One region of the Bacillus sp. ISL-77 genome, then DNA from elsewhere that is predicted to be linked to it. Evidence: predicted binding sites of a transcription regulator. Region 1 holds the regulator's gene; each other region holds the start of a gene.
The links. Region 1 encodes LexA, which represses DNA repair genes until DNA is damaged. Its sites were predicted from a motif close to CGAACATATGTTCG; they were not measured.
Positions count from the first base shown of each region.

Region 2: a site for LexA is predicted at 6,003-6,016, ahead of J7E77_RS06865 (YhjD family protein). Genes of this name have one in related genera too.
Region 3: a site for LexA is predicted at 2,155-2,168, ahead of J7E77_RS01535 (YolD-like family protein). Genes of this name have one in related genera too.
Region 4: a site for LexA is predicted at 3,390-3,403, ahead of uvrB (excinuclease ABC subunit UvrB). Genes of this name have one in related genera too.

Region 1 is NZ_JAGGQY010000041.1:13,893-22,119, reverse strand. It holds gene hflX (GTPase HflX) at 1-651, shown strand, start outside; gene J7E77_RS17425 (methionine gamma-lyase family protein) at 666-1,937, shown strand; gene J7E77_RS17420 (MerR family transcriptional regulator) at 2,061-2,462, shown strand; gene glnA (type I glutamate--ammonia ligase) at 2,500-3,834, shown strand; gene J7E77_RS17410 (hypothetical protein) at 4,245-4,499, shown strand; gene lexA (transcriptional repressor LexA) at 5,386-6,009, opposite strand; gene yneA (cell division suppressor protein YneA) at 6,167-6,490, shown strand; gene J7E77_RS17395 (YneB family resolvase-like protein) at 6,503-7,150, shown strand; gene J7E77_RS17390 (DUF896 domain-containing protein) at 7,228-7,458, shown strand; gene tkt (transketolase) at 7,637-8,227, shown strand, end outside.
Region 2 is NZ_JAGGQY010000018.1:88,348-96,574, reverse strand. It holds gene J7E77_RS06895 (MBL fold metallo-hydrolase) at 1-331, shown strand, start outside; gene lplA (lipoate--protein ligase) at 348-1,337, shown strand; gene J7E77_RS06885 (fatty acid--CoA ligase family protein) at 1,489-3,051, shown strand; gene J7E77_RS06880 (M48 family metallopeptidase) at 3,149-4,420, shown strand; gene J7E77_RS06875 (IDEAL domain-containing protein) at 4,583-4,819, opposite strand; gene J7E77_RS06870 (competence protein ComK) at 5,012-5,587, shown strand; gene J7E77_RS06865 (YhjD family protein) at 5,609-5,974, opposite strand; gene J7E77_RS06860 (LCP family protein) at 6,246-7,181, shown strand; gene J7E77_RS06855 (TVP38/TMEM64 family protein) at 7,223-7,888, shown strand; gene lepB (signal peptidase I) at 7,878-8,227, shown strand, end outside.
Region 3 is NZ_JAGGQY010000005.1:312-8,538, forward strand. It holds partial or broken gene J7E77_RS01525 (transposase) at 1-387, shown strand, start outside; T-box leader at 874-1,092, shown strand; gene J7E77_RS01530 (pyridoxamine 5'-phosphate oxidase family protein) at 1,142-1,714, shown strand; gene J7E77_RS01535 (YolD-like family protein) at 2,195-2,533, shown strand; gene J7E77_RS01540 (TolB family protein) at 3,446-4,651, opposite strand; gene J7E77_RS01545 (hypothetical protein) at 4,685-5,470, opposite strand; gene J7E77_RS01550 (mechanosensitive ion channel family protein) at 6,000-7,115, shown strand; gene J7E77_RS01555 (DUF3920 family protein) at 7,237-7,716, opposite strand.
Region 4 is NZ_JAGGQY010000037.1:109,998-118,224, reverse strand. It holds gene uvrA (excinuclease ABC subunit UvrA) at 1-1,261, opposite strand, end outside; gene uvrB (excinuclease ABC subunit UvrB) at 1,269-3,248, opposite strand; gene J7E77_RS15475 (DUF2198 family protein) at 3,471-3,710, opposite strand; gene panF (sodium/pantothenate symporter) at 3,817-5,268, opposite strand; gene J7E77_RS15465 (YhdT family protein) at 5,265-5,549, opposite strand; gene J7E77_RS15460 (hypothetical protein) at 5,735-5,992, shown strand; gene J7E77_RS15455 (YdhK family protein) at 6,271-6,846, opposite strand; gene J7E77_RS15450 (4Fe-4S binding protein) at 7,063-8,227, opposite strand, start outside.

The DNA.
Region 1 (8,227 bases):
ATTGTCGGTTATACCAATGCCGGTAAATCCAGTCTTTTCAATCGTTTATCCGAAGCAGAATCGTACGAGGAAAATCAATTGTTTGCAACACTAGATCCAATGACACGAAAATTGATTTTACCCAGTGGTTTCCTAGCCTTGATTACTGATACGGTTGGGTTTATACAAGATTTACCGACAACACTTATTGCTGCATTTCGATCGACGCTTGAGGAAGTTAAGGAAGCTGATTTACTTCTTCATGTGGTCGATATGTCCAACCCAGATTATTTTCATCACGAAAAAACAGTTAAAAAGCTGCTTGAAGACTTAGAAGTTAAAGATATCCCGCAAATAACAGTATATAATAAAAAAGATATTCAGCATTCAGATTTTGTCCCAACCGCAGATACACCAACCGCATTTATTAGTGCATTTGATAAAGAGGACCGTCAAGCCTTGAAGCAGCAAATGGAGAAGGTTGTTATGGAAATGATGGATTCTTACGAAGTTCAGATTCCGTCCACAGAAGGAAAGCTGCTTTCTTTATTAAAAAATGAGACAATATTAAGAGAGCTTGTGTTTGATGAAGAAGATCAATTCTATCGATGCAAAGGATATACACTTCAGGATCATCAAATAACAGGACAATTACAGAAATTCACAATATAGATAGGAGTTACAACATGTTTCAACAGTTAAAAAATGGGGAAAAGCTTCAACCGATGGTAGAGGAAGTTGAACAACAAATCGCTAAAGTACATAAAGAAATAGACAATAGAATCGAATCAAATCAATTTCGGGTATTAAAAAGCTTTCAAAACAAAAGAGTGAGTGATTCACATTTTAATCCGTCGACCGGGTATGGCTATGACGATCATGGCAGGGATACTCTAGAAATGGTCTATGCAGACGTCTTTGGGGGAGAAGCAGGACTTGTTCGTCCGCAAATAATCTCAGGCACACATGCCATTTCCATTGCCTTATTTGGCGTTCTTCGACCTGGGGATGAACTTCTATATATAACGGGCAAACCCTATGATACGCTCGAAGAAATTGTTGGACTTCGTGGGAACGGGGTTGGCTCATTAAAGGAGTTTGGAATTTCCTATGATAGTGTAGCTCTGACGAATCAAGGTGGAATTGATTGGGAGGCTGTCGCACAGAAAATAAAACCGAATACAAAAATGATTGGCATTCAGCGTTCCAAGGGCTATGCCACAAGACCATCATTTACGATTGCAGAAATTGCAGAAATGATCACGTTTGTCAAAGAAATTAAACAGGATGTGGTCGTATTTGTAGATAATTGCTATGGGGAATTTGTTGAGGAGACCGAGCCTTGTCATGTCGGTGCGGACTTAATTGCAGGATCGCTTATCAAAAATCCAGGCGGCGGGATTGTGAAGACTGGCGGCTATATTGTTGGTAAAAAACAGTGGGTGGAGGCATGTTCATATCGAATGACTTCACCAGGGATAGGAGCCGAAGCAGGAGCGTCCCTCTATAGTCTTCAAGAAATGTATCAAGGCTTTTTTCTTGCCCCCCATGTGGTTGGCCAAGCATTAAAAGGGGCCGTTTTCACAGCTGCGATGTTGGAGAAATTAGGAATGAATTCTTCTCCGAAATGGAATGCTAAAAGAACGGACTTAATTCAGTCTGTCCAGTTTGATGACCGAGATAAAATGATTGCTTTTTGTCAGGCCATTCAATTCGCATCACCGATTAATTCTTATGTTACACCCCATGCCAGCTATATGCCTGGGTATGAAGACGATGTGATTATGGCAGCAGGTACTTTTATTCAGGGGGCGAGCATTGAACTCACTGCAGATGGACCGATTAGACCACCATATGTTGCCTATGTACAAGGCGGTTTAACATATGCACACGTAAAGATGGCTGTTTGTCTGGCCATAGACCACTTAACGGATAAAGGATTAATCGAATTGTTTTAGGAGAACAGCTAAATGTCAATAATTTTAAAAATTTTAATGTGAGAAAATCTAACATATCATTGACAACTTTTCTAACAAAAAATATAATAGTAATATAAGTAACCCGAGGGGAGGAGGAATTAGATGAGTGGCCAGGAAATTCGCCGTTCCATGCCACTGTTTCCGATCGGAACAGTCATGCAACTAACGGAACTTACAGCCAGGCAAATTCGTTACTACGAAGAACACCAATTGATTTCTCCGGCAAGAACCGAGGGGAATAGGCGTCTATATTGTTTAAATGATATTGATAGGCTTCTAGAAATTAAGGATTTAATTGATCAAGGTGTCAATATGGCTGGCATTAAACAATTGTTCCTAGTAAAAGAGCAACAATCAAACATTCTTGAACAACAAACAGAAAAGACTAAGCGCGAATTAACAGATGAACAGCTTAGAAAGCTGCTACGCAACGAAATGATGCATTTAGGTCGAAACAATCGATCCTCTTTACGTCAAGGAGATATGTCAAGATTCTTTCATTAATGTGGAAGTCTCTTTTTAAAAAATAGGAGGTAAGAAAATGGCAAAGTATTCAAGAGAAGATATTAAAAGATTAGCGGTCGAAGAAAACGTGAAATTTATTCGTTTGCAATTCACAGACATCCTTGGAACTATCAAAAACGTGGAGATTCCAATTAGCCAATTAGAAAAAGCACTTGATAACAAAATGATGTTTGACGGTTCTTCAATTGAAGGTTTTGTACGGATTGAAGAATCTGATATGTTACTATATCCTGATCTTAACACTTGGGTTGTTTTCCCGTGGACTGCAGAAAAAGGGAAAGTTGCCCGCTTAATTTGTGATATTTATACTCCTGAAGGAAAACCATTTGAAGGTGATCCTCGTAATAACTTAAGAAGAGTATTAAAAGAAATGGAAGACCTTGGATTCACTAGCTTTAACTTAGGGCCTGAACCGGAATTCTTCTTATTTAAATTAGATGAACAAGGAGAACCATCATTAGACCTAAACGATAAAGGCGGATATTTTGATTTAGCCCCTATCGACCTTGGCGAAAACTGCCGCCGCGATATCGTGCTTGAATTAGAAGAAATGGGCTTTGAAATCGAAGCTTCCCACCATGAAGTAGCACCAGGTCAGCATGAAATCGATTTTAAATATGCAGATGCACTAACAGCTTGTGACCAAATTCAAACGTTCAAGCTAGTTGTAAAAACAATTGCACGTAAACATGGTTTGCACGCAACATTCATGCCAAAACCATTGTATGGTGTCAATGGATCTGGAATGCACATGAATCTTTCATTGTTTAAGGATGGAGTTAATTCATTCTACGAACCATCGGGTGATCTAGAAATGAGTGATCATGCTCGTCAATTTATCGCTGGAATTCTAAAGCATGCACCAGCCTTTACAGCGGTAACAAACCCAACTGTAAACTCTTATAAGCGTCTTGTTCCTGGCTATGAAGCACCATGCTATGTGGCTTGGTCAGCTAGAAACCGTTCACCATTAATTCGTATTCCTGCTTCTCGTGGATTAAGTACACGTGTGGAAGTAAGAAGTGTAGACCCGTCTGCTAATCCATACCTTGCAATGGCTGTACTTCTTAAGGCTGGCTTAGACGGAATTAAAAACAAGTTAACTCCGCCGGCACCAGTTGACAGAAACATCTATGTAATGAGCAAAGAAGAGAGAATCGAAGAAGGTATCGTCGATCTTCCTGCAACATTAGCTCAAGCATTAGATCAACTAAAATCTGACGAAGTAATTGTGTCAGGTCTTGGCGAGCACATTATGGAACACTTTGTTGAAGCAAAAGAAATCGAGTGGGATATGTTCCGCACAGTCGTTCACCAATGGGAACGCGATCAATATATGAGCATGTATTAATCTCATCTAAAGCCCTGGCGCCTAGCGTCAGGGTTTTTCTATGTCGCGCTTCTTTTCTTAGATTCTCTCAGTGAATAATGCCATCCCATTGGCTACCCGGTTTGTTCCATTAAAACAATTACGGTAGCCAATAAGCCTGATTGACGACCCAATTGGTCTTTCTCAATAGGTTCGGTCGTCAATAGCCCAGATTATCGACCCAAATTGCTCTTTCTCAACGACTTCGGACGTCAATACCTACGATGGCTCTTTTTCCAATTAAGCATCCTCGATCATTCTAAATAAAATTAATAGGAATAGAATAGAAAGGAAGAGGTGCTTGATGTTCTTTAAAAATTCACAATTTTTACGGTTTACTTAATCCTAAATAATATATGCTTAAGTTGTAAACATTTGGGAGGTGCTCTAAATTGTATAAACTGCAAATTTGTAATGCTCTAACCCAAGAAATTCTACGAGAAAAGACGTATAAGAAGCCTGACCTTATTTTAAGTTTGATAGAATCAGGAACAAAAGGTCAGGAATGTTTTCTATTTGATGAACAGCGCAAGACGTTGAAAGGAACGTATGTTACACATTCCAGTTTTAACGAAGGGGACACGAAAGTATATAAAGTGCTTTTTAAGGTGAAACTATCTGAAATACAAGCAAGAATAGCGAAATAGGATTAAAGGAGTGGCTTATGGCTGCTCCTTTTTAGTTTGAGTATTAATGAAGCTCATCTGTCATAGAGACAACAGTACACGACCTCATTGTTATTCCTTTTGAACGGTCCCGTAGGAAAGCCACTACGCGCCCCAACTCTGTGAAATTGTACTGGAACGGTCACGTAGGACCCCTCTACGTGACCCAACTCGTAGGAATTCTTCCGGAAAGGTCACGTAGGTCGTCTCTACGTGCCTCAACTCTGTGAAATTGTACTGGAAAGGTCACGTAGGTCGTCTCTACGTGACCCAACTCGTAGGAATTCTTCTGGAACGGTCACGTAGGCCGTCACTACGTGCCCCAACTCTGTGAAATTGTTCTGGAACGGTCACGTAGGCTCCATCTACGTGCCCCAACTCGTAGAGATTCATCTAGAACGGTCACGTAGGCCGTCACTACGTGCCCCAACTCGTAGAGATTCATCTAGAACGGACACATAGGCCGTCACTACGTGCCCCAACTCGTAGAGATTCTTCTGGAACGGTCACGTAGGTCGTCTCTACGTGCCCCAACTCTGTGAAATTGTTCTGGAAAGGTCACGTAGGTCGTCTCTACGTGCCCCAACTCGTAGAAATTCATCTAGAACGGTCACGTAGGCCCTCTCTACGTGCCCCAACTCGTAGAAATTCATCTAGAACGGTAACGTAGGCCCCCTCTACGTGCCCCAACTCGTAGAGATTCTTCTGGAACGGTAACGTAGGCCGTCACTACGTGCCCCAACTCGTAGAGATTCTTCTAGAAAGATCGCGTAGACCCACTCTACCCCGGATTCTGTAATTCCTTCAGCTTTAGGTTGATTAGCACAACAAAAAAAGAGTCGGCACGTATATGCCAACTCTCTTAAACTTAATGAATATGTCGGTAAACCCCAATAACTTTACCTAAAATCGAAACATTCCTTAATATAATAGGGTCCATTGTAGAATTTTCCGGCTGCAGGCGTATGTAATCTTTTTCTTTGAAAAATCTTTTACAGGTGGCTTCATCTTCCTCGGTCATTGCTACAACAATATCCCCGTTATTAGCGGTTGGCTGCTGTTTCACAATTACATAGTCCCCGTCTAGGATCCCAGCTTCTATCATACTCTCACCCATGATTTCTAACATGAAAACTTGTTCATCTGCAGGTGCAAGACTTTCTGGAAGCGGAAAATACTCTTCCACATTTTCAATCGCTGTAATTGGGAGTCCTGCCGTTACTTTCCCAACCACTGGAACATTGACAACTGTATTTCTTGGTATATGTGCAGCAACATCTGCTTCTAATATTTCAATTGCTCTTGGTTTTGTGGGATCCCGTCTAATAAGTCCTTTGCTTTCCAATCTTGCTAGATGTCCGTGAACAGTAGAACTGGATGCGAGTCCAACCGCTTCTCCAATTTCCCTTACTGAAGGGGGATATCCTTTACTCTTAACCTCACTTTTAATGAAGTCTAAGATATCTTGCTGCCTCTTTGATATTTTAGCCATGATAAAATCCACCTCGCCTGGTTAATGTTGACTTTATTATAACATGTTCGTATTTTTTATACAAACATAAGTTCGAAAATATGGTTGACAACAAACAAATGTTCGATTTATAATGAAAATAATAAATCGAACATACATTCTTATAGAGGTGTTATTTATGAAAAAATTATGGAACAAATACTCCTATGCTATTACTCTTATTATTTTAAGTTGTTCACTTTCAATCATATTATCATTCCAACATCATTCCAACGCGCAAGATAATTTTTTAAAGGTTACAATCACAGAAGGAGATTCACTATGGAAAATCTCTGATCAATTTTCGGGTCAACATTCATTATCAAACAAGGAGTTTGTTGCTTGGATAAAAAAGCATAATGAATTAGATGATGATCAAATATTTCCAGGTGAAGAAATTATCATTCCGGTGAGTAAAGAAGTCTCATCTACGAATGAATTTGCTAGCGCCGTTAGTGAATAGAAAGGAACTTTTATGAAAGCAATTATATACTGCCGTGTCAGCACAAATAAGGAAACACAAGAATCTTCGTTAAAGCGTCAGGAAGAGGAATTAACGCAACTAGCTAACACCTATCACTTTGAGATTGATAGGGTAATTAAAGAAAAGGCTAGTGGCTATGATTTTAATCGTGAGGGGATTTTTCAATTATTAGAACGAATTAGAGAAAAGCATGTACAAGCCCTCTTAATTCAGGATGAAACACGACTCGGTAGAGGTAACGCCAAAATTGCGCTCTTGCATTGCATTTTAAAAGAAAATATTAAACTTTATAGTATCTCCCATAGTGGAGAATTACAGCTTTCAGAATCGGATTCCATGGTTTTGAACATCGTAAGTATGGTTGAAGAGTACCAACGTAAACTACATAATGCAAAAATCAAACGTGGAATGAAGCGAGCAGTCCAGAATGGATATAAACCAGAAAAAAACTTAAAAAATCTCGGAGAATCCTCTGGACGAGAGAAAATTGAAGTTCCAATTGGAGAAATTGTCCGGTTAAGAAAAAATGGATTAATTTTTTCAGAAATAGCTGCTACACTTAGAGGTTTTGGCTATAACATTTCTAAAGCCACGGTTCATAGAAGATTCCAGGAATATATTGAATCACAAGAAGAGTAGACCTTTTGCCTTGTCATTAGGTTTTTTTTTTAGTAAAATCAGGTGTCATGTAAATAGTTTGAAAGGAAGGTCTTTGAATGCTTTCAAAAGAAAAGATGGCTAGAATTAATGAGCTGGCACGAAAAGCAAAAGCAACGGGATTGACTGAAACAGAAGCGAAAGAGCAAACTAAATTAAGAAGTGAATATTTGGCTACTTTTCGTTCGAATATGCTTGATACCCTTACCAACACCAAGTTTATTGATCCGGAAGGAAATGACGTTACACCGGAAAAAATCAAGGCTAGGAAAAAAAATACACTTCACTAAAAGTTCAGGAATACATTTTTTGTATTCCTATTTTACATATACTGACTATTTTTGTGTAAAAATAAAAAAAATAGTGATTTTTGTTTCTTATTATTATGCTATTTGTTGAATAAAAAACGGTAGCAATATAAAATTGAAATGTATAAAGTAACCTTGTGATTAGGAAAGGATGTAATTCATGTTTAATACTATTGATGATTTATCTGTTACCTCCATTCGAACGCTTTCCATTGATGCGATCGAAAAAGCAAACTCAGGACATCCAGGAATGCCGATGGGTGCAGCGCCAATGACCTATACTTTATGGACGCGTTTCTTGAACCAAAATCCAAAGAATCCACAGTGGTTTAACCGAGATCGTTTTGTCTTGTCAGCAGGTCATGGTTCAGCGTTGTTATACAGCATGCTTCACTTGTCTGGTTTCAACTTATCAATGGATGACTTAAAGCAATTCCGCCAATGGGGCTCTAAAACGCCTGGACACCCAGAGTATGGCCACACTGAAGGTGTTGAAGCAACTACTGGTCCACTTGGACAGGGGATTGCAATGGCAGTAGGAATGGCAATGGCAGAACGCCATGTTGCAAGTGTTTATAATAAAGATAAATATGAACTTGTGAACCATTTTACATACAGTATCTGTGGAGATGGAGATTTGATGGAGGGTGTATCTGCTGAGGCAGCGTCGCTAGCAGGACACTTGAAATTAGGGCGATTGGTAGTCCTTTATGATTCAAACGATATCTCACTTGATGGAGACCTAGATAAG
Region 2 (8,227 bases), on a different contig from region 1:
AGTCCCTTGTTATGCAATGAGAATAGAGGCAGATGGAAAAGCAATCGTCTACACTGCTGACAGCTCCTTTAAGGATGAATTTATCGAGTTTAGTCGGAATGCGGATGTATTATTATGTGAGTGCAACTTTTACGGACATCAAAACGGTAAGTCGGCAGGACATATGAATAGTATCGACGCCGGAAAATTTGCGCAAAAAGCTGATGTTATGCAATTAATTCTTACCCATTTGCCGCATTATGGCTCAATATCTGAGTTAATCACCGAGGCAGCCAGTGAATTTACTGGTATAATAATACTTGCAGAAGAATTTCAATCTATTTCACTCTAAGAAGGGGAAGTAAACTATGTTATTCATCGATAATAAAGGGATCACTGATCCGCAAATAAATTTGGCAATCGAAGAGTACGCACTGAAGAATCTTGATATTAATGAAACGTATTTATTATTTTACATAAATGAACCTTCTATCATAATTGGAAAGAATCAAAATACAATTGAAGAAATTAACACGGAGTATGTGGAAGGAAATGGAATTAAAGTAGTCCGCAGGCTTTCAGGCGGTGGAGCGGTTTATCATGATCTTGGAAATTTAAACTTTAGTTTTATTACCAAGGATGACGGGGAAAGTTTTCATAACTTCCGTAAATTCACGGAGCCGGTCGTGGCAGCATTGAAAAAGTTAGGAGTAAATGCGGAATTAAGCGGCAGAAATGACTTAGAGGTTGGAGGTCGAAAAATCTCTGGTAATGCCCAATTTTCAACAAAGGGCAGAATGTTTAGCCATGGTACATTGATGCTTAATTCAGAAATCGAAAATGTGGTTTCAGCTTTAAAAGTAAAAAAAGATAAAATTGAATCAAAAGGAATTAAATCAGTTCGCAGTCGGGTTGCAAATATTTCTGAGTTTCTTACTGAAAAGGTGGAAATTGCTGAATTCCGGTCTTTATTGTTAAAGAATATTTTTGAAGGGCAAGATGAAATACCAGAATATGTTTTGACGGACGAGGATTGGGAAAAGATTTACCAGCTATCAAAAGAACGCTATCAAAACTGGGAATGGAACTATGGGAAGTCACCTAAGTTCAATCTACAGCACTCTCACCGCTTCCCAGTAGGCTCCATTGATGTCCGCCTTGAAGTTAATAAAGGTGTCATTGAAAATTGTAAAATCTACGGTGACTTTTTTGGTGTTGGTGAGGTAAGTGAAATTGAGGAGAAGTTAACAGGCACCCGCTATGGAAAAAATGAAATTGACAAGGCGCTTGCAGATATTGATACAACCCATTACTTTGGAAATGTTACGAAAGATGAGTTTTTAAACTTACTATACTAAGACCAGGGCACAGCGTTTATTGCGCTGTGTTTTCCGTTTTGTGTGAATATTTAGTATTATACTTGAATAGATTACTTTCTTTTAATATAATATATTTAGAAAATTGTAACAATTTTATGAATGAGCATTCATTCAACTTAGGGGGAGAAATATGAATCTTTTATCACAGTTTGAAGAATCTGCGAAGAACTTTTCCACTAAACCGGCCTATTATTTTATGGACCAAACATGTACTTATGCTGAATTGGATGGGGCAATTACGAAATTTGCATCGGGTCTCGAAAAATTAGGGGTGAAAAAGGGGGATCATATCGCATTATTGTTGGGTAACTCCCCTCACTTTGTGATCAGCTTATATGGGGCATTACGGTTAGGGGTAACTGTTATTCCCGTGAATCCCATTTATACTGCAGATGAGATTAGCTACATATTAAATAATGGCGATGTCAAAGTAGTGATTGCGCTTGACCAAGCGATCCCGTTAGTCGAAAAAGTGCATACTTTCCTACCGAAAATTAAGCATTATATTTTTTGTGAAACGACCCCAAATAGCAGAATAGAATCGAAAATTGAAAACCTCTCAGGATCTTCAAAAATGAAATCGTTTACAGCGATCGTGGCTTCTGGAGAATTAAACTTTAAGGGACCAAATCTCGAAGACGATGATACAGCCATTATTCTTTATACCTCGGGTACAACTGGCAAACCAAAAGGTGCTATGTTAACCCATAAGAATTTGTATAGTAACGCTAAAGATGTCAGCGAATATTTGAAAATGAATCCCGATGATAGAATAGTAACGGTTCTGCCGATGTTCCATGTTTTCTGCTTGACGGTCGCTTTAAATGCACCATTATTAAGTGGGGCGACACTATTAATTGCACCCAAATTTAGTCCAAAGGAAATTTTTGAGCTTATCAAGAATAATCAGGCGACTGTTTTTGCTGGTGTCCCGACCATGTATAATTTCCTCTTCCAATTTCCTGATGGTAATCCTGAAGACCTAAAATCCTTACGCTTATGTATTTCAGGAGGAGCTTCATTGCCTGTTGTCCTCTTAAAGAATTTCGAACAAAAGTTTAATGTTGTAGTATCTGAAGGTTATGGTTTATCGGAGGCTTCACCTGTTACTTGCTTTAATCCGCTAGACCGCCCGCGCAAGCCCGGTTCAATCGGAACATCTATCCTGCGTGTCGAAAATAAAATTCTGAATGAGCTTGGTGAGGAAGTACCTGTTGGTGAGGTGGGTGAACTTATTGTTCGTGGTCCCAATGTAATGAAGGGGTATTATAAAATGGCAGATGAGACGGCGGCGGCCATTCGGAATGGGTGGCTTCATACCGGTGACCTAGCCAGAATGGATGAAGATGGTTATTTTTATATTGTCGACCGAAAAAAGGACCTAATCCTTGTTGGAGGCTATAATGTCTACCCGCGAGAAGTGGAGGAGGTTATTTATAACCATTCGGATGTTGTAGAGGTGGCTGTCCTTGGCGTTCCAGACCCAAATCTTGGTGAGGCTGTTAAAGCCTATGTTGTAAGTAAGAATCCAGGGCTAACGGCAGAACAATTACTAGATTATTGCAGGGAACACTTGGCTAAATATAAACTTCCATCTTCGATTGAATTTATCAAAGAACTTCCAAAAAATACAACTGGGAAAATATTAAGGAGGGCACTAAAGGCACAAGTAACCCAAACTATCAGTAACTAATTCTTAAATAGTTGGGCAGGTCACTTTTACAGTTCTAATTTGTCCTTTTTTAACTAAACTAAGTATAGAGAGTCTGTACACAAAGGAGGGACAAATTATGGCTAGAAAAATGGGAGTCTATGCGGTTATGGGCTACATTCTATATGGATTATTTTTTTATTGGTATTTATTCCATTTTACCGATACAAACCTGCCATTTGAATACGAAGGATCAAAGGCGGACCCGACGACCTTTTTAAATGGCAGGGAACTTATGCTGAGCGAGGAGTATTCAAAAATAAGGAATTTATTATTTTTCCTATCTACACCTTTTGAATGGCTTTTATATTTCTTAATTTTATTATTCGGTTTTTCCAAGGCATTCAAGCGCTGGGCGGAAAACTCATCAAAGTATAAGCTGCTTCAAACAGCCATTTATCTTATTTGGTTATCGGTATTCGCTTATTTGGCGACTTTTCCTCTAAGCTATATTAGTTTTTCTTTATCAAAAACATATAATATTTCAACTCAAACCTTCGCTTCCTGGATGAAGGATGAGTTGATTGACTTTTGGCTTAATTATGGGACATGGTTGATCATTGTCCCCGTATTATACTGGCTCATGAAGAAAAGTCAAAAGCGGTGGTGGCTATATGGATGGCTTTTATCGATTCCATTTACATTATTTATGATGTTTCTCCAGCCAGTTGTTATTGACCCGTTATACAATGACTTTTATCCATTAACAAATAAGGAATTGGAAACGAAGATACTGGCTTTGGCCGATAAGGCTGATATTCCAGCACAACATGTTTTTGAAGTGAATAAGTCAGAGGAAACGAATGCTTTAAATGCCTATGTTACAGGAATTGGGTCTAATGCTCGGATTGTCCTGTGGGATACTACCTTAAATAAATTAACAGATGATCAAATTTTATTTATCATGGCTCATGAAATGTGCCATTATGTCGAGAAACATATTTACTTTGGAATTGCAGGATATTTGCTAATTTCGCTGCTCGGATTGTATTTGACGTATCGGATTATGAATTGGGCAACAAGACGCTGGGGCAAGGAATTAAATATCTCAGACGTTAGAGATATCCGATCACTTCCATTATTTTTTATGATTCTTTCGATGCTCCTATTTGCTGCAAGTCCACTGACGAATTTTACTTCTCGTTATCAGGAAACACGCGCTGACAAATATGCGATTGAGATGACCAAAAATCCAGAAGCAGCGATTACTTCTTTTCAGGAATTAACCCGCTCTGGATTAAGTCAAGTAAATCCACCGCTATTGGTGAAAATTTTCCGCTATACCCATCCTTCAATGCTTGATAGAATTTCAATGCTTGAAGATTATGAAGTTAAACATAGGAACAAATAAATACAATCCATGGGAAGGCTGAGACATTTTGATATGTCTACAGTCTTTTTTTTTACAAAAATATGTTATTTGACGAGCCTTCGTCCACTTACATTTCCTATTTACGTGTTAGAGAAATATACAATAAAAAAGCCGTCAATCTATGACGGCTTTAACAAAATTCTACGTTCCAAATCGTTTGTTGATTTCATTGAGCTGTCCGGATAGAAGGAGGAATGACTTTTTGTCTTGACAATCAATGGCCACATCAATTTTCTGTAATAATTTTTCTTTTTCTACTTTTAGTTGAATTTCGGACAACAGCATTTCGATGTACAAATCTTGGACGAAGTTCTCCTTCAGACGATTTCGTTTCATGGCTCCTAGTTTCATTAATTCCGTGTATGATTTTTCATTCATGAAAATCACCTCTGTTGCTTTTTAAAATTATATGGTTTTTTTTGAAGAATATCATTAGTTTTTATAATTTTCTGATAAATATTTCTTTGACATGAATTTTGTGAATAAATTAGGAACAATTCAGAAAAGTGAGGGAATTAAAAACCGGTAGTGGTAAGATATGGTGGATAATATGAAAAGGAGTTGAATGGGTTGAAGCATCCTCAAATCGAAGAATATGAGATAAATACGTGGACGATGTTTGTAGAACCGGTGACATATGGAGGGAAAATTTATTCACGTGCAGTAGAATTGGAAGATGAATTCTTGTCACCCTTTAAGCCATTGGATATCATCAAAAAAGGCTGCGTTTATTTTGGTGTTGATTACGAAAGCAGGAAAAAGGGAACAAGACAACTAATTGGCTATTCTCGAAAAATCCCAATTGTTATTGAACCAACTAACCACATCTATTTTTTTCCTACCGTATCACCGCTAACTCCTGAGTGTATATGGATTTCACTTGAGCATGTGGAGTGTTATCGTCGCGTTTCCTCTAAGAAAACGATGATTATTTTCCGCAATAAGCAATCTCACATTTTTCCAGTTCCAATTGGTACAATTGAGGGGCAAATGTTAAGAACCTCATTACTAAAAACAAAACTTTTGCAAAGAATAGAAAGTAATGGGAGAAAGTTATTTTATCAGCCTAACGGGCCCCAGTCGTTAAATGCCTTGGAAAGATCCCGTGAATATGATGCTGATTCCCATTCAAAAGACCCGAAATAAAGGGTTGAATTTTCTTAACTATTAACGGGACAGATGTTTTTTTAATAAATAGGCCTCCATTAATTCTTGGACTTTGTTGCGGATTCTTGGATTAAAGTAATTATGATTTTCTTCATAGCCTTTATAAATAAACCTGTACAACGTAAAAGCATCGTCCCGTTTTGTTTCAATCACCTGAAGTTTATTCTTTTTCATATATAGTTTTACCTCAGCAAGTTCCCTTTGGATCTCCTTCATCGTTTCCTCAATCAAATCCAAATATGGTTGTTTTAATTTAAACGGGCTATTTGCAACTACAGTTAAATCCCTGTTTAAGATAATTAGAACCATTGGTAAATACATAGCCTTTTCCATTATGTCTCGATCATCTTCGGGGATTCTAGTCATTTTTTCAGTCACACCTTTCTAAATTAAACGAACAAACGTTCTTCTTTATTTTACAAAAAAGAACCGTCAAAAGCAATAGGACTTTCCATTTACAAAAACCCGTCATTGGGCGAGTTTTATTTATTGAAATGTTTAGTTGATATATGAGAAAGTTTTTATTAATAGAAGGATATCTGATAGGGGAAAATGAATTAAATGAAGAAACCCTGAGAAAGAAAAAACAGTTATAAATTTAGGAGAATAAAAAACCTGGATGAATAGGTGATTAACAATGAGATCTGATAAATATCAAACCAAGAAAAAGAGAAGATGGCCATCCGTTTTACTTGTCTTCTTACTGCTAATAGGTGCAGGGGCAGGTTATGCTTATTATCAATACAAGCAGGGCGTTAACCAATCATTAAAAAAAATGAATAACAAAGCATCAAATGTTGTCTATGCTTTCGAAGGAAAAAAGGATCAGTATGGGGGGACAAATATCCTCGTGCTTGGTAGTGATGCTAGAGGAAAGGAAAAATCTCGGGCAGATACAATCATGATTGTTCATTATAATGAAGACAAAGGAACATTTAAACTAACTTCTATTATGAGGGACAGTTACCTTGAGATTCCGGGACATGGACAGCATAAGGTTAACTCCGCATTCGCACGCGGTGGTCCAGAATTAATGAGACAAACGATTAAGCAAAATTTTGATATTGACCTCCAATACTATGTCATTGTGGACTTTCAAGGATTTGTGCAACTAATTGATGAAGCATTCCCCAATGGTGTAGAGATCGATGTGGAAAAGAAAATGTCAAAAAATATTGATGTCACTTTAGAACCAGGTCTGCAAAAATTAAATGGAGCAGAAATGCTCGGGTATGTCCGCTACCGTCATGATGCGATTGGTGATTTTGGAAGGGTAGAACGTCAACAAAAAGCGGTTAAGGCCATTGGGGACCAATTGATGGGCCTCCAAACGATTCCAAAACTCCCGAAGCTAATTGGAGTTGTCACGCCTTATGTGAATACAAATATGAGCACTTCCGACATAACATTTATGGCTAAAGATTTCTTTTCGAATGATCGAGGAAATATCGATACGTTACGGATTCCTGTTGAAAATAGCTATTCCGATGCTCGAATCTCAGGGGAGGGAGCCGTATTAGAGATCGATGTCGAAAAAAATAAAGAGGCACTCCATCAATTTATTACAAAGTAATCATAGGCACAGCTAATTAGTAAAAAATGAGGAGAAACCGGATGGATATTGAATCATTAAAAGCATGGTTTACGCTTGAACATATTATGAGTCTTATTCAAGAATACCGAGCTCTTGGACCCATACCAGGCATATTGCTTATTGTCATTGAATCATTCTTGCCATTTCTCCCATTGTTTTTATTTGTAATGGCTAATGCCAGTGCCTTTGGACTTTGGTTAGGATTTTTGTATTCATGGCTTGGAGCCTGTATCGGGGCACTGCTCGTATTTTCGCTTATTAGAAGGTATGGGCAAAAAAGGTTATTATCCTTTCTACCTAAGCACCCTCAAGTCCGTAAGCTAATGGACTGGGTAGATCGTCATGGGTTTGGCCCACTCTTTCTACTGCTTTGTTTTCCATTTACACCCTCGGCAGTTGTTAACATTGTCGCTGGTCTTTCCAAAATTCGATTTTCCCAATACATGCTGTCCGTTTGTATTGGGAAAATGGTGATGATTTTCACGATTAGTTTTGTTGGCTATGATATTCAGTCATTACTGACGAAGCCTCTTCGGACTGTTGTAGTATTGCTTGTTATTTTCATTCTTTGGTATGTTGGTAAAAGAATTGAAGGCAGAATGAATAAGGGCACGGAAACTGACCATAATGGTGAAATAGATAGAAATTATAAGCAGGAGAAACGGAGGAGCTTTAATGAAGATTGAATGGAAAAAGGAAGGCATGGAATGGGCAAAGGCTTTTGCGATTGGTATCATTATTTTTGCTTTTATTCGTACATTTTTCTTTTCAAATTATGTGGTAGAAGGCGAATCGATGATGCCGACGCTACAGGATGGTAACAAACTGGTAGTCAACAAGCTTGGTTATCAAGTCGGGGAATTGAACAGATTTGATGTCATCGTTTTTCATGCCAATGAAAAAGAGGACTTTGTCAAACGTATTATTGGGCTGCCAGGGGATAAAATTGAATATCGTGATGATCTATTGTTTATAAATGGGCACAAGTATGAGGAGCCATTTTTAAATGTTTATAAACAAAAATC
Region 3 (8,227 bases), on a different contig from region 1:
AAAGGAATAAGTGAAATTTCATTAGCTGGGATACTAGGTGAGTCAGGTGATCTAAGTGGATTCTCTCACGGAAACTCTCTATTACGTCATGCAGGATTACATCTAGCTGAAGCAAGTTCTGGCAAGTGGAAAGGTCAGATTGTTATTTCGAAGCGTGGAAGGTCGAGACTACGACGTTTCCTCTACTTAGCAACCATGAGCCTTGTGATGAATAACCCTGAATTTAAAGCCATGCATTCCTATAATGTGAAGGTTAAGAAGATAAAGAAAATGAAATCAATAATGAAACTGATCGGTAAACTAGCAAGGATTTTTGTAGGAATAGCACGACGAAACGAGTCTTACTGTCCAAATAAAATACAAGAATTAATCCCTTTAGCAGCTTAGAAATAAAACATTAGTTAATAAAATGTTTCAATTAAGATAGTCAACTTTAATTTTGAATGTTGTCTTATTCGTAGGATTTCAAATATGTACGGAGTACCAGGTTTCTTGAACAAAAGGGCACTGTGACCCATCAGGTTAGCATAACTGGCCTCCACCCCTTGGATAGGCATGACGAAGGAATGAGAGGGCAATTGACCCGTTGAGACATGGGAGGGAAAGCCTCCAGGGGCGGCGTGGAGATTTGCATTATATGGTAAAATATGGAGTGGTAGCTGACTCCTTTATTTAACTATGCCTTCACGAAGCCAAAATGATCTGATCTCATTTCAATGACCCGAAAATCCAATTACAAGGGTTATGAAATCCTGCGAATAAGTGAGCATTCAAGAGATACTCATATCAAACTGAGGGAGTTTAAGAAGAAATGGTAAAATATAGGTTGACTAATTTAATAACATAGTATAAAATTAGGAAAATTTAAAATGTTAAGACACAGAGACTGGGAGTATTAAGGAATGTTTATTGTTTAGAGAACTGTCGATTGGTGAAAGACAGTCAATAATAAATTCCCCAACTCGCCCACGAGTGTTAAGACTGATATGTAGGTCTTAACGGTTGACATCCGTAATCAGTTATAAAGTGGATTTGTTGTAACAGCAAATCAACAAGAGTGGTACCACGAAGGTAAAGCCTATCGTCTCTTATGAGATGTAGGCTTTTTTTGAACAATCGTTTAGACAAGGAGGAATATTTTATGGGAACAGTTTATTCATCAATACTTCCAATTCACGAAGAATTTATAAGAAAACAACGAATTTTTTTTGTTGGTTCAGCACCTTTATCAGCAGACGGGCAGGTTAACATTTCCCCAAAAGGTCATGATGTACTGCGGATATTTTCACCAACTGAGGTCGCTTATTTAGATTTAACTGGTAGTGGAAATGAAACAAGTGCACATTTAAAGGATAACGGTAGAATAACGTTTATGTTCTTAGCTTTTGAAGGTCCCCCGATGATATTACGCCTTTATGGAAGAGGTAAAGTGGTATTACCAGGTACCTCTGAATGGGATGAAATGGCTAATCATTTTGACATCCTTCCTGGTGCAAGGCAAATTATTTATGCAAAGATTGAAACAGTAAAAACGTCATGTGGATTTAGTGTACCATATTATTCATACAGTGGTGATCGAGATACGCTTCAACAGTGGGCTACCAATAAAAGCGAACAAGAGTTAGAAGAATATCGTAAAAAGAAAAATTCTATAAGTATGGATGGGATAGTTACACCAATAGGAGAAAGTATAGCTAACTTTAATAAAGTGTAAATAGTTCTTGTTGATTTAACGGGTGCTTTAGTGTAATAAAGGGTTGCTTTTGCAGCCTTTTTTTCTTGTTCCACTATCCTGAAAATAAAAACTGCAGTGGGGGATTTTAGGCAATACGAAACTAGACCCATTAAAATCCGTTAAAAATTTTGCTGTACTAACGTGGGCTCAAGTTAATGATGTGATCGCTGCGTCGGTCTTTTTCTTGCTATTGTAATGTTAAACACAATGCTAAAAAGGGTGTTAATAGGGTGCTCATTCGATTGTTATTTTAACTTTATTTCTTATTTTGCATGTCAAAACGGAACTCGTAAGGCTACAAGAGTAGCTCTTTTTTATTTTGAAGGTAAATTTGTGAAGAGATTCACACTAACGGGTGCTTTACTTGAATGAGTTAAATTTAGGACCTAAATTGGTCCTATTTATTTTTGTGTATTTACAGATCGTTTGTTCGCATATAATGATTACGAGGTGAGTTATATGGCAATACGAGACCGCGGTAAAAAGAAATGGCAGTTTGCGTTTGGAATGCCGGAGTTAATTAAGGCACAGCGAGAGCTATGGACCGACCAGGAGCGAATTATAAAGCCAATGATTGATGAATACGAGAAGGAAGAGTTTGACCAACGTATCTGCTATGCGATGGAGTACAACCTGTCGATAAAGATAACGATATGGTCTAACGGCTTTACATCAGATATAACCGGTCGCATTCATAACGTAGATCCCATATCGTACCAACTTCGGATTGAACTACTGGGAGGCGAGTTTCGGCGGATTAATTTCGAGGATGTTATAGGAGTGTCAGTCGTTGATTAAATGTGGCTCAAATTATCAAACTATAATGAAACCTTTTTCTGGAAAAATTCGTATAAAATAAAGCAGATATTAAAAGGGGATGTCTTTCTCAGAACTGGCTGCGATAAAAGGGCAGCCTTTTTGTTAATATGCTAACGGAACAGAATAGTTGTTGAACAAGAAAAACTACCTCGATATTATCAGATTTGAGAAAAAGGATGAAACAAAGGGGTGCAGAAGATGAAAAAAGCAATAAAATGGATTATATTAATCATTGGAGCTTTATTTGGAGCAGTAGCGTGGAATTCCAATGAAAAAGATGAACAATAATGAATTAATCCGCAAACTTTAAAACATTGAATCAGCTTAGTACGAAATACGAATAAAAATGTGACACATCATTATAATCAAGTGAAGCCAAAAGACAAGCTGAGCACCTTTTTTCTTGTTACGCTAACGGGGCAGGTTTGTTTAAAAAGTGTTCACAGTAATTGGTATTTTATTGTATAATTGGAATTATAAAACCATAGGAGGGAAGTATAGGATATTAAATACATTAGTACCTATATCAATATTAGCTGGTCTTGTTGTTTTTGGATTCCTAATGGTTAAGTTAGTTAAATTGTTAAAAAACTAAAGGGAGTAACGGATAGATTGTTCAAAATGAACAGTCTTTTTTACACCTAACATAAAATTTGTGAAGAATTAAACTTAAAGTAACGGGTGCTTTATCTGAAGAGCACTATTAAATGGTTGGTCTACGCAACAATCAATCCTATTCTTAGGAAGTATGGAAAAGCAAATTTATGTATAAAAGCGCCTAAATTGACGCTGTTTTATTTTACATATTAATAAAGAATAAAATAAACAATTACATTTTTGAAGGCGGGATTCATAAACCACCTTCATAAAACTTAATCGCATCCACGTTTTTTATCCATAGTTTTGCTTCTGTCCCATTAGTATTTGCCCTCCAAAGGTTTCTGATGTTATTTGTAATGGTGGTTTTTCTAATCCAAACAATCTTATCAATCGACTTAACGTATAAAGGCTCGTAATCACCATATCCTTTAGGCGGTTCTGTGATTTTTTGTTGTTTATTTGCCTTAGTATCAATGAAATAAAGGGAAGGTATCGGATGTTTGCCAAAATCATTGGACCATTCTGCTTCCTTGCTTCTTGACGAAACAATTGCGTTGTCAGTAATCCAATCGAAATTAAGATCAATGTAGTTTTCTGGTGTGAATTTTGTTGATGCAGGCATACCTCTATTTTTAAATCCTTATTCTTAAACCCAAAAACAATTCTTCCGCCGCCGGCAATATAGGCAATGGTATCGTTTGAGGGAGCCCATTTTGGTTGTCCAACCTGAAGAATAAGTTCATCTAATACCTTAAAATTCTTGCCGTCACTTGATATGACACATAGCATATTACTATCCATTGAACAGGAAGCTGTGGGTGAAACGATAAATGAAATCCACTTTCTACTTGGTGAATAGTTAAAATCGTATACATATACCGCAATGATTTTGTTATTCTTATTTGTTCCAATTTCTCTTGGAAGGGTAAAAAAATGATCAACCCCGTCAAATAGGACAACATCTTTATAGTTATCCCCGACTTTTTTCAAGAAAAGAATGGCACTTGTCCAGCCGTCCGGTCGAAGAGTGCCTGCTGCTGAAAGCAAAAACCCGTTCCCATCTGGCAGCCATGTATAACCATGAACGCCGGTTGCGATATTATAGAACCGTGTGAAATCAGATATATTTAATATACCTTCTTGATTAAAGGCAATTATATTTTTCTTTGGTGACCATGATGGGTCATTTCCATCATAAAATATTTTCTTTTTTTCTCCTGTTTGAATTTTGTAAGCCCAAATCTCATGCTGAAATTCATTATCCTTATGTTCTGCTAGCGCTTCGTTTCGATACAACAGCCATTGTCCGTCTTTTGACCATTTTGGTTGACCGAAGACTCTCCCAGTGGTTGTGATTTGTTTTTCCTTGTTGTTGATAAACGTCCAAAGATTCCCGTCCCTGATAAAAGCTGCTTTGACATCTTTATCATTCTCCGCAAACGAAGGTATTGGATAAAGTAACAACATAAAAAATGTTATCAGTAGAACCCTTTTCATCGTGCAGGATCCCTCCAAGAAATAGCGCTGTCGTCATTTTGGTGGAAACATCGAATTTACGACCTTTACTAAATCACTTTTAGATGGTTTATAATTGGTACTGTCACCGATCAACTTTACGTTGTACTGGATATTATCGATTAACAAGATTAATTCATATCCCTCGGGTAATTCCCCGATAAAACCTTTGTAGCCTTTGTGAAGCGTTATTGGTTTATACATGTTCCCTTTCGGCAAAATGATTTCGCCTGCGGTTGGCTCTGCTTGTATTTTCACTACACAGGGCGTTTTCACATTCTTATAATATAAAGTAATTTTCTCGCCAGAAATCTTCCCGCTCACATCCGTAATCTTAAAGGGAAAATAACCAGGTCCATATATTTGTTTATTAAATTTTTCTTTGTATTCTTTCGTCAGGATGAGTTCGTTCATTAGCGGATTGGCTTCATCTGATATGACTTTAATTTTAGAGATCCTGTCACTTTTCATAGATACTTCCCATATGAAGGCAATTCTTTGACATCCCCCTATACAATCATCAAAAGAATCATCTCTAAAACTCCCAATTATGACATACGTGTTTTTACGCGGGGAAGGTAGGGTTTCAAGACCGTTGATTGGGGTATTTTCTCTGATTTCAGGGATTTTAACAGAAGGATCGATCAAAGAATTTAGCTTTGATTCGTCTTTGTCATGCAATGCCCTAGCAAAATGACGAAAAAATTCTCCTCTATAATTAGTTGATTCAGCTTTTATGAATTGCGGCGCAACAAAAGAAAATACAACAAGTAAAGATAAGATTAATATCTTTATTTTCACATCTATCATCTCCTAACTTTAGTGTCCCCAATTCTGTTTTTAGTATGTTTTATCTGTTCTTAACAAGATGATTTATAACATTTTCCCGATTGGTACCATGGAAAATATGAATCTGCTTTTATTATGTTGATATGAAAAGTAAGCAGACGGTGATAGTGTCCTCGCTCTTATCAACTGTGAATCTTGGACCTAAATGATTCCGGCAAAAAAATAAGACCCTTGAATCAGCCCTAACAAGTTGTATGAACCCCGTTTAGAATAGTAACATATGTCCCCGTTTTGTAGTTTGTATAATTTCTTACAGATGATTAGACCCTTCCTTTTTCACCTCTCACCATTTTCTGAAGCAGAATTATTTCTATAATCTAAGACTTTTGTTGTATTCAAATATCTAGTTTGAAAAGTTATTATATGAGGATGTAATAATTTCAAAAGCGGTGTTCGTGGTCTTGTTTTTCCACGTAACATCAAGTTTTCTATCAATTGTGGTGCTAAAAAATTATCGTAAAAAGAGAGAGGGTATATTAGAATGTCTTTTGGTTCATTTGTCATGGCTTTTTCAATGGCGGGGATAGACTATGACATGTTAAAAAATTTAGGAATTTCTATAGGTATTTTGGTTTTATTTATTCTTTTTAGAAACTTATTTACAAAGTATGTGTTTCAGTTGATTTTAAAATTGTCTAGAAAAACACCGACTGATTTTTTCACAAAAATTTGTTTAGGGTTTGAACGTCCTTTAGGATGGTTCTTTATTATTGTAGGTTTGTATTTAGCAATGGATTATTTCCCATTTATAGAACAACATAATGCGTTATTTTTAAAATTTTTACGTTCCATGGTGATTGTTTTAATTACATGGGGATTGTTTAATTTGTCATCTCCTACTACGGGGATCTTAATAAGTGTTAATCAAAAGATCAATAATAAGATTGATTTAATTCTTTTACCGTTTATATCAAGAACGATCCGTGTCATCATTATTGCAATCAGTATAAGCATTATTGGCCAGGAATTTGATTATGATGTAAATGGATTGGTGGCGGGCCTTGGGTTAGGGGGTCTGGCATTTGCTTTAGCTGCAAAAGAAGCGGTTGGAAATCTAATTGGTGGAATCGTGATTGTAACAGAAAAACCTTTTTCCATTGGAGATTGGATTTTAACACCTAGCGTCGAAGGTATAGTAGAAGATATTAATTTCAGAAGTACTAAAATTCGCACTTTTAGTCAAGCTCTAGTTACAGTTCCCAATGCGACACTTGCAAACGAAGCCATTACCAATTGGAGTCGTATGGGGAAAAGACGAATCTCTTTCCACCTAGGACTTAACTATCAAACCACTAAAGACCAAATTCAAAGAGTCGTTAAACGGATTGAACAGTTGTTGAGAACTCATGAAGAGATCCATCCGGATACGATTATGGTCGCATTCGATCATTATAATGAGAGTAGTCTCGATATTCTTATATATTTTTTCACGAATTCTACTGTTTGGGCAGAACACGTTAAAATTAAACATGAAATCAATTTAGAAATCATGGGGATATTAGAGGAAGAGGGAGTGGAAGTTGCTTTTCCAAGTCGAACCATTTACGTCACTCCACAATCAAATGAATTATTACAAACAATGGGTTCTTTTGATTGAAATTAGTTTAGTTGTTCCAAAGTAAAACAAAGTTTTTGAGTTTTGCCAACTCGAAACAAAAAAATATAACCAGAAAAGGATTAATCTCCCCTGAGTGGAATGATTCCTTTTTTTGAACTGATTATAAGTCAACTTTTTTATATGATTCAGATGCTAGATATTCATTTGTTTTTTCTTTAGCAAATTGGAAGGCATCAATTTCAGTCGTTCGTTCTAGATAAGGTAATTTTTTATCCCATTCAAAATGATGTCTAAAATCAGGATTGAAGTCTTGCATAACATGACGAAATTCATGAAAAAGAGTCTCAATTAATGGGATATATTCACTGAAGCGAAAAATAAAGATAATCTTTAATTCTCTCCAATAAATACCTGAAGCGAATCGTAAATATTCATCTTCTTCATCCCCTAAGTCACAAATGATTTTATTCGCTTGACGAATAGAACAAAAAATAACTGGAATATTAAAATTTGAGTCTAAGTATTTAAAAATAGTATTGTATAATGTTTTGATGTCCCAATAAAATTCATCATCCAGCACATACCAATTTTTATATTGGTGAAAAATAATGCGTTTTTGTAGAACTTGACTTAAAGACATGCATAAAAACCTCCAATACATTTTTATCAATTATTCTTATATTAAAAACATTTTTCCTGAGAGTAGACTTAAAACCACAATAGGCTTCAATCTATTGTGGTTTTAAGATTTTTCGTAAACTTTAGTCTCATCATTTACAAAATTTATAAAATTTAAACGCAATGCTTAATGAAAAAAAATCCTCCTAAATTTTCTTCCTCTTTTTACATATTAGTATTTTTAATGTGGTTGAATTGACAAATTCTAATGATGACGCGATTCCAATGTTCCGAAGAAACAGTAAATATGTCGAACTAGGTTGGATAGATTTATTCCTGTAATAATATATTTATACTATTTTTAAAAATACTTTATACCTCTGATATCTAGTTTTTTTAAATACTATTTTTTCTCAATGATAACGAATAAAACACCAGTAAGAATTAGCATGGAGCTTATCCAAAACGTTACACCTATATTCTCCAGTCAGGTTATAAAAATTACGATTTTAATTTGATATTCATCCCACTTA
Region 4 (8,227 bases), on a different contig from region 1:
CAGCCAAGGTTTCCTTTTTTAAACGGTAGCCTTTACAGGTTGGACATGCCTGCTCACCCATGTATTTTTCCATTTGCTCCCGGATGTAATCAGAGCTTGTCTCTTTGTACCGGCGCTCAACATTTCTAATGACACCTTCAAATTCAATATTACCCTCACGAATCTGGCCAAAATCATTTTCATAGCGGAAATAAATCTTTTCACGCCCTCCCCCATAGAGGACTTTTTCCAACAAATGTTCAGGGATTTCCTTAACAGGGGTATTCATATCCACTCCGAAATGATTGCATACGGCCTCAAGCAATTGCGGATAATATTGAGAACTTGTTGGCTCCCACGGGGCAATCGCATGCTCTTTTAGTGTCAAATCACGATTAGGAATGACCAGATCGAGATCGACTTCAAGCTTAGAGCCAAGCCCATCACATTCTGGGCAGGCGCCAAACGGACTGTTGAAGGAAAACATCCGCGGTTCTAGTTCTCCAATTGAAAAACCACAGTACGGACAGGCATGATTTTCACTAAATAACAGTTCTTCTTGTCCGATTACGTCAACAATAACCTTACCTTCGCCCAGTTTCAGTGCGGTCTCGAGTGAATCGGCAATCCTTGCCGACACCCCTTCCTTGACAACGATCCGGTCGATAATAACCTCAATCGAATGCTTTTTGTTTTTTTCAAGCTCGATGTCATCACCAAGGTCAATCATTTCCCCATCCACACGGACACGGACAAATCCTTGTTTCTTGATATCCTCGAACACCTTCACATGTGATCCTTTACGGCCTGAAATAACAGGTGCTAGGATTTGCATTTTGGTCCGTTCCGGGTATTCTAAAATACGGTCGACCATCTGCTCAATCGTTTGCGAGGAAATTTCAATTCCATGAATCGGACAGGTTGGGTGTCCGACCCTCGCAAATAATAACCGTAAATAATCATAGATTTCTGTCACCGTACCGACCGTTGAACGAGGGTTCCGGCTTGTTGTTTTTTGATCGATGGAAATGGCCGGGGAGAGGCCCTCAATCGCATCCACATCCGGTTTATCCAACTGGCCAAGGAATTGCCGCGCATAGGCAGACAGGGATTCGACATAGCGCCTCTGCCCTTCTGCATAAATCGTATCAAAGGCAAGCGAGGACTTTCCTGAGCCGGAAAGTCCCGTCAGTACAACAAGCTTATCTCTCGGAATGGTGACATCTATATTTTTCAAATTGTGGGCTCTGGCGCCTTTCACAATCAGTTTTTCCATTGCCATAGTAACGTCATCCTTCCGCCTTAAGTTCCAATATTAAATCACGAAGCTCAGCTGCGCGTTCAAAATTTAGCGCCTTGGCTTCGACCTTCATTTCTTTTTCCATCGTGGCAATTAGTTTTTCTTTTTCTTTCTTCGACATTTTACTGAACGATGCCGCTGGTTTGTAATCTTCCTGATCTTCTGCTGCATGGGTGGCACGGATGACATCGCGAATATCCTTCTGAATCGTCATTGGCGTGATTCCATGCTTGCGATTATATTCTTCCTGAATGGCACGACGGCGTTTCGTTTCACTTATCGCTAATTCCATCGAGTTCGTGATTTTGTCTGCATACATGATGACATGTCCATGGGCATTCCGGGCGGCACGGCCAATCGTTTGGATTAACGACCGTTCGGAACGAAGGAAGCCTTCCTTGTCGGCATCTAGAATCGTAATGAGCGAAACCTCTGGTATATCCAGTCCTTCTCGGAGCAAGTTAATTCCGATGAGAACGTCATATTTGCCTAGACGCAGTTCTCGGATAATTTCAATCCGTTCGAGTGTCTTAACCTCGGAATGCAAATATTGAACTTTAATACCGATTTCCTTTAGATAATCGGTTAGGTCCTCGGACATTTTTTTCGTCAAAGTGGTAACCAGGACACGTTCATTTTTCCTAACCCGTTCGTGAATTTCACCAATCAAGTCATCGATTTGCCCCTCAATTGGACGGACCTCAAGTGTTGGGTCCAAAAGTCCTGTCGGGCGGATAATCTGCGAAACCATTTCCGGCGTATGCTCAAGCTCGTATGGTCCAGGTGTGGCTGAAACAAAAATAATATTCTGGATATGCTTTTCGAACTCATCAAACATTAACGGCCGGTTATCAAGCGCTGAGGGCAGACGGAAGCCATGATCAACAAGTACCTGTTTCCGCGCTTTATCCCCATTAAACATCCCTCTCACTTGCGGTAAGGTAACATGCGACTCATCAATCACCATCAAAAAGTCCTTTGGAAAATAATCAAGCAGTGTATACGGTGTCGAGCCCGCATCCCTTAAGGTTAAATGGCGCGAGTAATTTTCAATCCCTGAGCAAAAACCCATTTCACGCATCATTTCCAGGTCATAGCGCGTCCGCTGTTCAAGTCGCTGAGCTTCGAGCAATTTATTATCATCTCGCAGTTCTTCCAGACGAACTTCCAGTTCTTTTTCAATATTTTCAATCGCTATTTTCAGCTTTTCTTCCCTTGTAACGAAGTGGGATGCTGGAAAAATTGCTACATGTTCTCGTTCCCCAATGATTTCTCCTGTTAATGCATCGACCTCACGAATTCGATCAATTTCATCACCAAAAAACTCGACACGCATGCAGTGCTCATCACGAGAAACAGGGAAAATCTCAACAACATCGCCACGGACACGGAAAGTTCCGCGCTTGAAATCGATATCGTTTCGGTCGTATTGAATATCGACTAATCGGCGCAATAGTTGATTGCGCTCCACTTCCATACCCGTTCTGAGCGATAACACCATTTCACTATATTCTTCAGGAGAACCTAATCCATAAATACAGGAAACAGAGGCAATCACAATTACATCTTTCCGTTCGAATAGGGAAGATGTCGCTGAGTGCCGCAATTTATCAATTTCATCGTTGATACTAGCATCTTTTTCAATGAAGGTATCGGTCTGTGGGACGTAAGCCTCTGGCTGAAAGTAATCATAATAGCTGACAAAATACTCGACTGCGTTGTTTGGGAAAAATTCTTTAAACTCACTGTAGAGCTGTCCAGCTAGTGTTTTGTTGTGGGCGATGACAAGGGTAGGTTTATTTACTTCTTTAATCACGTTGGAAATCGTAAATGTTTTACCCGTACCTGTAGCGCCAAGCAGCGTCTGCTGGCGTTTATTGTTTCGAATACCCTCGACTAATTGTCTGATTGCCTCGGGCTGATCCCCTTGTGGCGAGTACTTTGAAACTAATTCAAATTGGTCCTTCACAAATATTTCCCCTCCCGAAATATCAATCACTTTTCAGCATATGTACCTTGTTAATGGACCGGGATGGTTGCTTTCAAGTGTATCCACTAAAATTCATATTAACATTTTACCACATTCACCTAAAAACAAACCAATAATATGCGAACGAATATTCGTTTTTTTTAAATTTCAACACAAAAAGCCTGCCATTTTCCTGACAGACCCACTAAAACTTCGAATGTATTAACTCTTATTAATGGCCCTCTGCTTCATTTTTTCAGCCATCCAAAACCCTGCTGTTAACGAGAAGGCATCCACTACGATGAGCACAAATGTGTTGGTATACCCTTTATATACTGAAGTAGCAATCAGGGCAACGGTTAAAATTAGCCCGATGACCCGGTTGTAAGTAACCCTTGTAAAAAGCAAGACCAGCAGCCCTGGAAGAATAAGTGCTGACAAATATCGAATAACGGTTTCCAATGAGTACACCTCATTCATACATTAATTTCTGTTAATTCATTCTAGAAATTATTGCACATAATTGCAACAAAAATGATACATGAACTGCCTTTCGAAGCGCCTTAGCTTATTTTTCCATTCTAACGTTGATCATACCTTCGTTTTGCTGTGTAAATAAACTAGTTACCACGAATCCCAGGAGAGAAAGAAGAATAGGGAGGACCACCGTGTGAAACCCAAATGCATTTGGATAAAATTGATCTAATAGGATATAGGAACCCATCCCTAAAACCATCGAAGTGATAGCCCCGTATTTATTGCCCTTACTCCAATACAATCCTAAAATGACCGGCCAAATAAAGACCGACTCGAGTCCTCCAAAAGAAAATAGATTCAGCCAAACGATTAAATCGGGTGGACTTAACGAGAACAGAATGACCACTATTCCAATAATCGCCGTCACGCTGAAACTAACCTTTTTCACAAGGTCGTTCCCTGCATCCGGCTTAATGTAATTTAAATAGACATCTTTTACAAGAGCAGAGCTAACCAAAATTAATAGAGCGTCCACCGTCGACATGATGGCTGCCATCGGTGCAGCGAGAACGATGCCCGCAGCATAGGGCGGCAGTACTTTCATCGATAACAAAGGCATAACAGTATCGCCGATTTTCACACCTGGCAGAACAGGTCTTGCGAACACGCCAATGAGATGCATACCCAGCATGATAAAACCGACGACAATGGTTCCAATAATAATCGCACTATGCATGGCCTTTGAATTTTTATAAGACATCGCTCGGACAGCAATTTGCGGCAAGCCGACGACACCAATCCCTACTAAAATCCAAAAAGAGGAAACAAAAGATGGAGTTAAACTACGTTCCGCACCATAGGGACTGATTAAATTTGGATTTTCCGCTGCTAAATCTGAGATGATCTTGGGAATTCCTCCACCTGCTTTAATCGTTGCAATGAGAAGGATTAACGTTCCCCCGAACATGACTACACCTTGGATTGTGTCTGTGATCGCAACCGCACGAAAGCCGCCGACAATAACAAAGACAAGGACGGAAAAGGCAAAAATTAATAAAGCAGTCGTATATGGCAGGCCTGTTAAACTTTCTACCAAACGTGCTCCGCCAATCCATTGGGCGGTCATCGATGAAAACAGAAAGATGATAATACTTGCGGCTGAGAATAACACGACCGCTTTACTTTTATAGCGCTCTTTTAGAAAGTCAATTAAGGTGATTGCCTTGTACTGACGGGATATAATCGCAAATTTCTTCCCCAATACCATTAACGTAAAATAACCGGTTGCTAATTGGGCCATGGCAAGCAGGACCCAGCCTAATCCTTGCGTATAAGCGACCCCGGGCCCTCCGATAAAGCTGCTGGCACTTCCATACGTCGCAACCATCGTCATCGCCAGGATGAATCCGCCCATTTGACGTTCCCCTAAAAAGTACTCCTCCAAGAAAGAACTAGATTTAATAACAAATTTGTTTGACCACATCCCAACAGCGAAGATAATCAATAAGAAAATAAGTAAAGGTGTAATGACGGCCCAGTTCACTGGTTTTCCCCCTCTTCCACTTCAAAAGGAACATCCTTGAATAAAACTCTTACGGAAAATATAACGAGTATAACCATAACAATAAAGCCAAGAATACAGCTGTAAAAAAACCATGCTGGCAAACCATATATGTACGAATATTGTTCTACTTTGGCCGAACCAAGCCCATAGGCAAAACCGTACCACCAGATAAAATTAATCAAAACAAGAATAATTCCAATTAGGGCTTCTCTGTGAGCGATCTTGAAACGCTTGTCCAGTGGATTGCTGCTTTTTTTCATTTGATTCCTCCTGGGTGAAAATTCTCTCTAACATCATCAAGTTATTTTAACCAATAATGAAAAAATATCCAATTTAAAACTATTTTCTTCAATTAACTTTTTCATAATATCAACACCAAATCTCCCTTATTTCTGCAAATTTTTGATTTATGATTAAGGTAAGAAAAGAAAGGAGTTGTTGAATAATGAAAAAGTATGTTGTAGGTATTCTAAGTACAGCATTAATTCTTGGGGCTGGCACAGCAGTATTCGCAGCAGGAAATAGCAGTTCTAGTAATGGAAAAGGTTTTGAAAAAATGTTGCCGTTTATGCAAAAAATGCATCCATATTCATCAAAGGACGAATTAAAAGACATGTACAAAGCATGTCATGAAGATAGAGGGATGATGGACGGGACAAACAAAAAGGAAATGAGTAATGAAAATATGATGAATAGCTTTTAATATTTAATAACATAGGAGTATTAGCATTAAAGGAGTTGATGAATGCCTAGCAATGATAACCAATTGAATATAATAACTAATAATTTTATCTATTAAGTACTTTCCAAAAAGGGCATCCAAATCAAAAAATGAAAAAAAGCTCTGACAACTTCCCCCATGGTCAGAGCCTTTTTTCATGTAATTCGATTTTAGACGGTACATTAAACTTATTCACAGTTTGTACACAAAAGGCAACAGAATGAGCTCATTCTGTTGCCTTTCTTGTCTAATTCTAACCTTTATTTGGTTGAAAGTTCACTTTCTGTTACCCATTTATGATTTTTCACTTTTTCTCCCCCAGCAGCCGGAGTGTAATCAATCATATATACAGTTGTTTGTTCGGCTGAATCAATTGTCCCAGTTGCACCCTTCATACCTTCCATGTGGTCAGCTTCTATGGTAACTTCTGTTCCAGGTTTTAATGTTTCACTACCAGCATTCTTTATTTCTTCTTGAATAACCCATTTATGGTTCTTCACTTTTTCTCCACCTGTTGTTGGAGTATAGGAAACCGCGTAGGCTGTTGTATCATATGCACCCACAATTGTTGCTTTTGCACCGTTCATACCTTTCATATGGGCAGCTTGGATAATAGCTTGACTTCCAGCTTTATAGGTTGGATTCTCTTTCTCCATTAAACCTTTCGGAATTTGACCTGAACTAGAATGCTCCATATGATCCATATTCATACTTTTATGGTCCATATTTTTATTATTTTCATCATCACTTTTCTGATCACTGTTGCTCGCACAAGCAGATAACAAAAATATTAATACAAAAGAAACAAATCCTACTACCAATCTTTTACTTTTCATGATTACCTCCTAGAAATCTTATTTCTAAAGTATTCTACATCAAAAGTTTGCAGAAATTATGAAGAATTATCTTGCAATGCTCGTATAAATATAAATCTGTTTCTACGCGCTGTATTTTACATATTACTCTTAGATTACTAATCTAAATGGATAAAAACTATAAAAAGAAGAACCTTTCGGTCCTTCCTTTCTTCATCTAAATAAGCCAGTCTTTAATTAAACTCTGTGCATCATAGGTAGAGAGAATAAATAAATATTAGTGATTGCAAGAACAGTCATGAGTACGTAGTAAGAAAGCATGGCCTTAAATGCTGTCTTTTTGCCTTTTCCCATTCTGTACACAACATAACAAGTGCCTACCAATCCAATTAAGATTACAATATATTGAATCATTTGTACGGTTGGTGTGGAAGCGAGACTTAAACTCGCTGGATTGGAATCGACCCCAAATAATCTGATCGAATTAAACCAAACGGCCTTTCCTTCAGTGAAGATATGGAAAAGGTTATGAGCTAGGTGTCCTGCTAAGTCTAAAGGAATAATTGCATAACCAAAACGTGTAAAGTTCTTTTTGATTGTACCATCCATGCCAAGAGAAGATGCTAGTTTTGCAGTTCCTAACAATAGTAGAATCGGTAATGCCATAGCAATGATAAAGGCGATCGTAAAGTTAACAACATAGCTTGAAGTACCAGTAACAGACCCTATTGCTTTTAAGATAGCCTGCCAAGGTTCAAGCATCGTAATATTTTGTACAAACACAATCCCCATAATAACAGCTGCTAGAGAAGCATGCTCAAGCTTTGGATTTTTTAAGCCCCATAACTCTTTCGTAGGAACTCTTGTTGTAATTTTGACTGAATTATTTGGACAGTTTTTCACACAGTTTCCGCAAATATTACATTCTGCACTCGACTCCATTGTTCTAGGGAATTGGAACATTGGACATCCTTCCACACCTTCAGTTCCTTTATAGCAGGATTGCACTTTACATGTTTTACAAATATCAGGTGTTGCCTGAACTTTTAAAGCTCCAGAGCGTGAATAGTTCCCAGCAAGACCACCAAGGAAACAAAGCGTCTTACAGAAGGTTCTTCTTTCATAAAAAACGGAAGTGGCTACAACCATTGTGACGAGTAAAAGCAATAAATATCCTGAACCTCTTGGCGACTCGACAATTCCCCACACATGGTCACTATAAGTAATCATTATAAAGAATAAATCAATCAACCAAATACCATATTTTTTTAAAAACTTTGGCATCGGTCTCTTGCTGCCAACAAATTTCCGGACAATATCACTTAATTTACCGAACGGACAGATGGCACACCAGAAGCGGCCAGTTACTAAAAATAGAACAGGTATAATCGGCCACCATAAC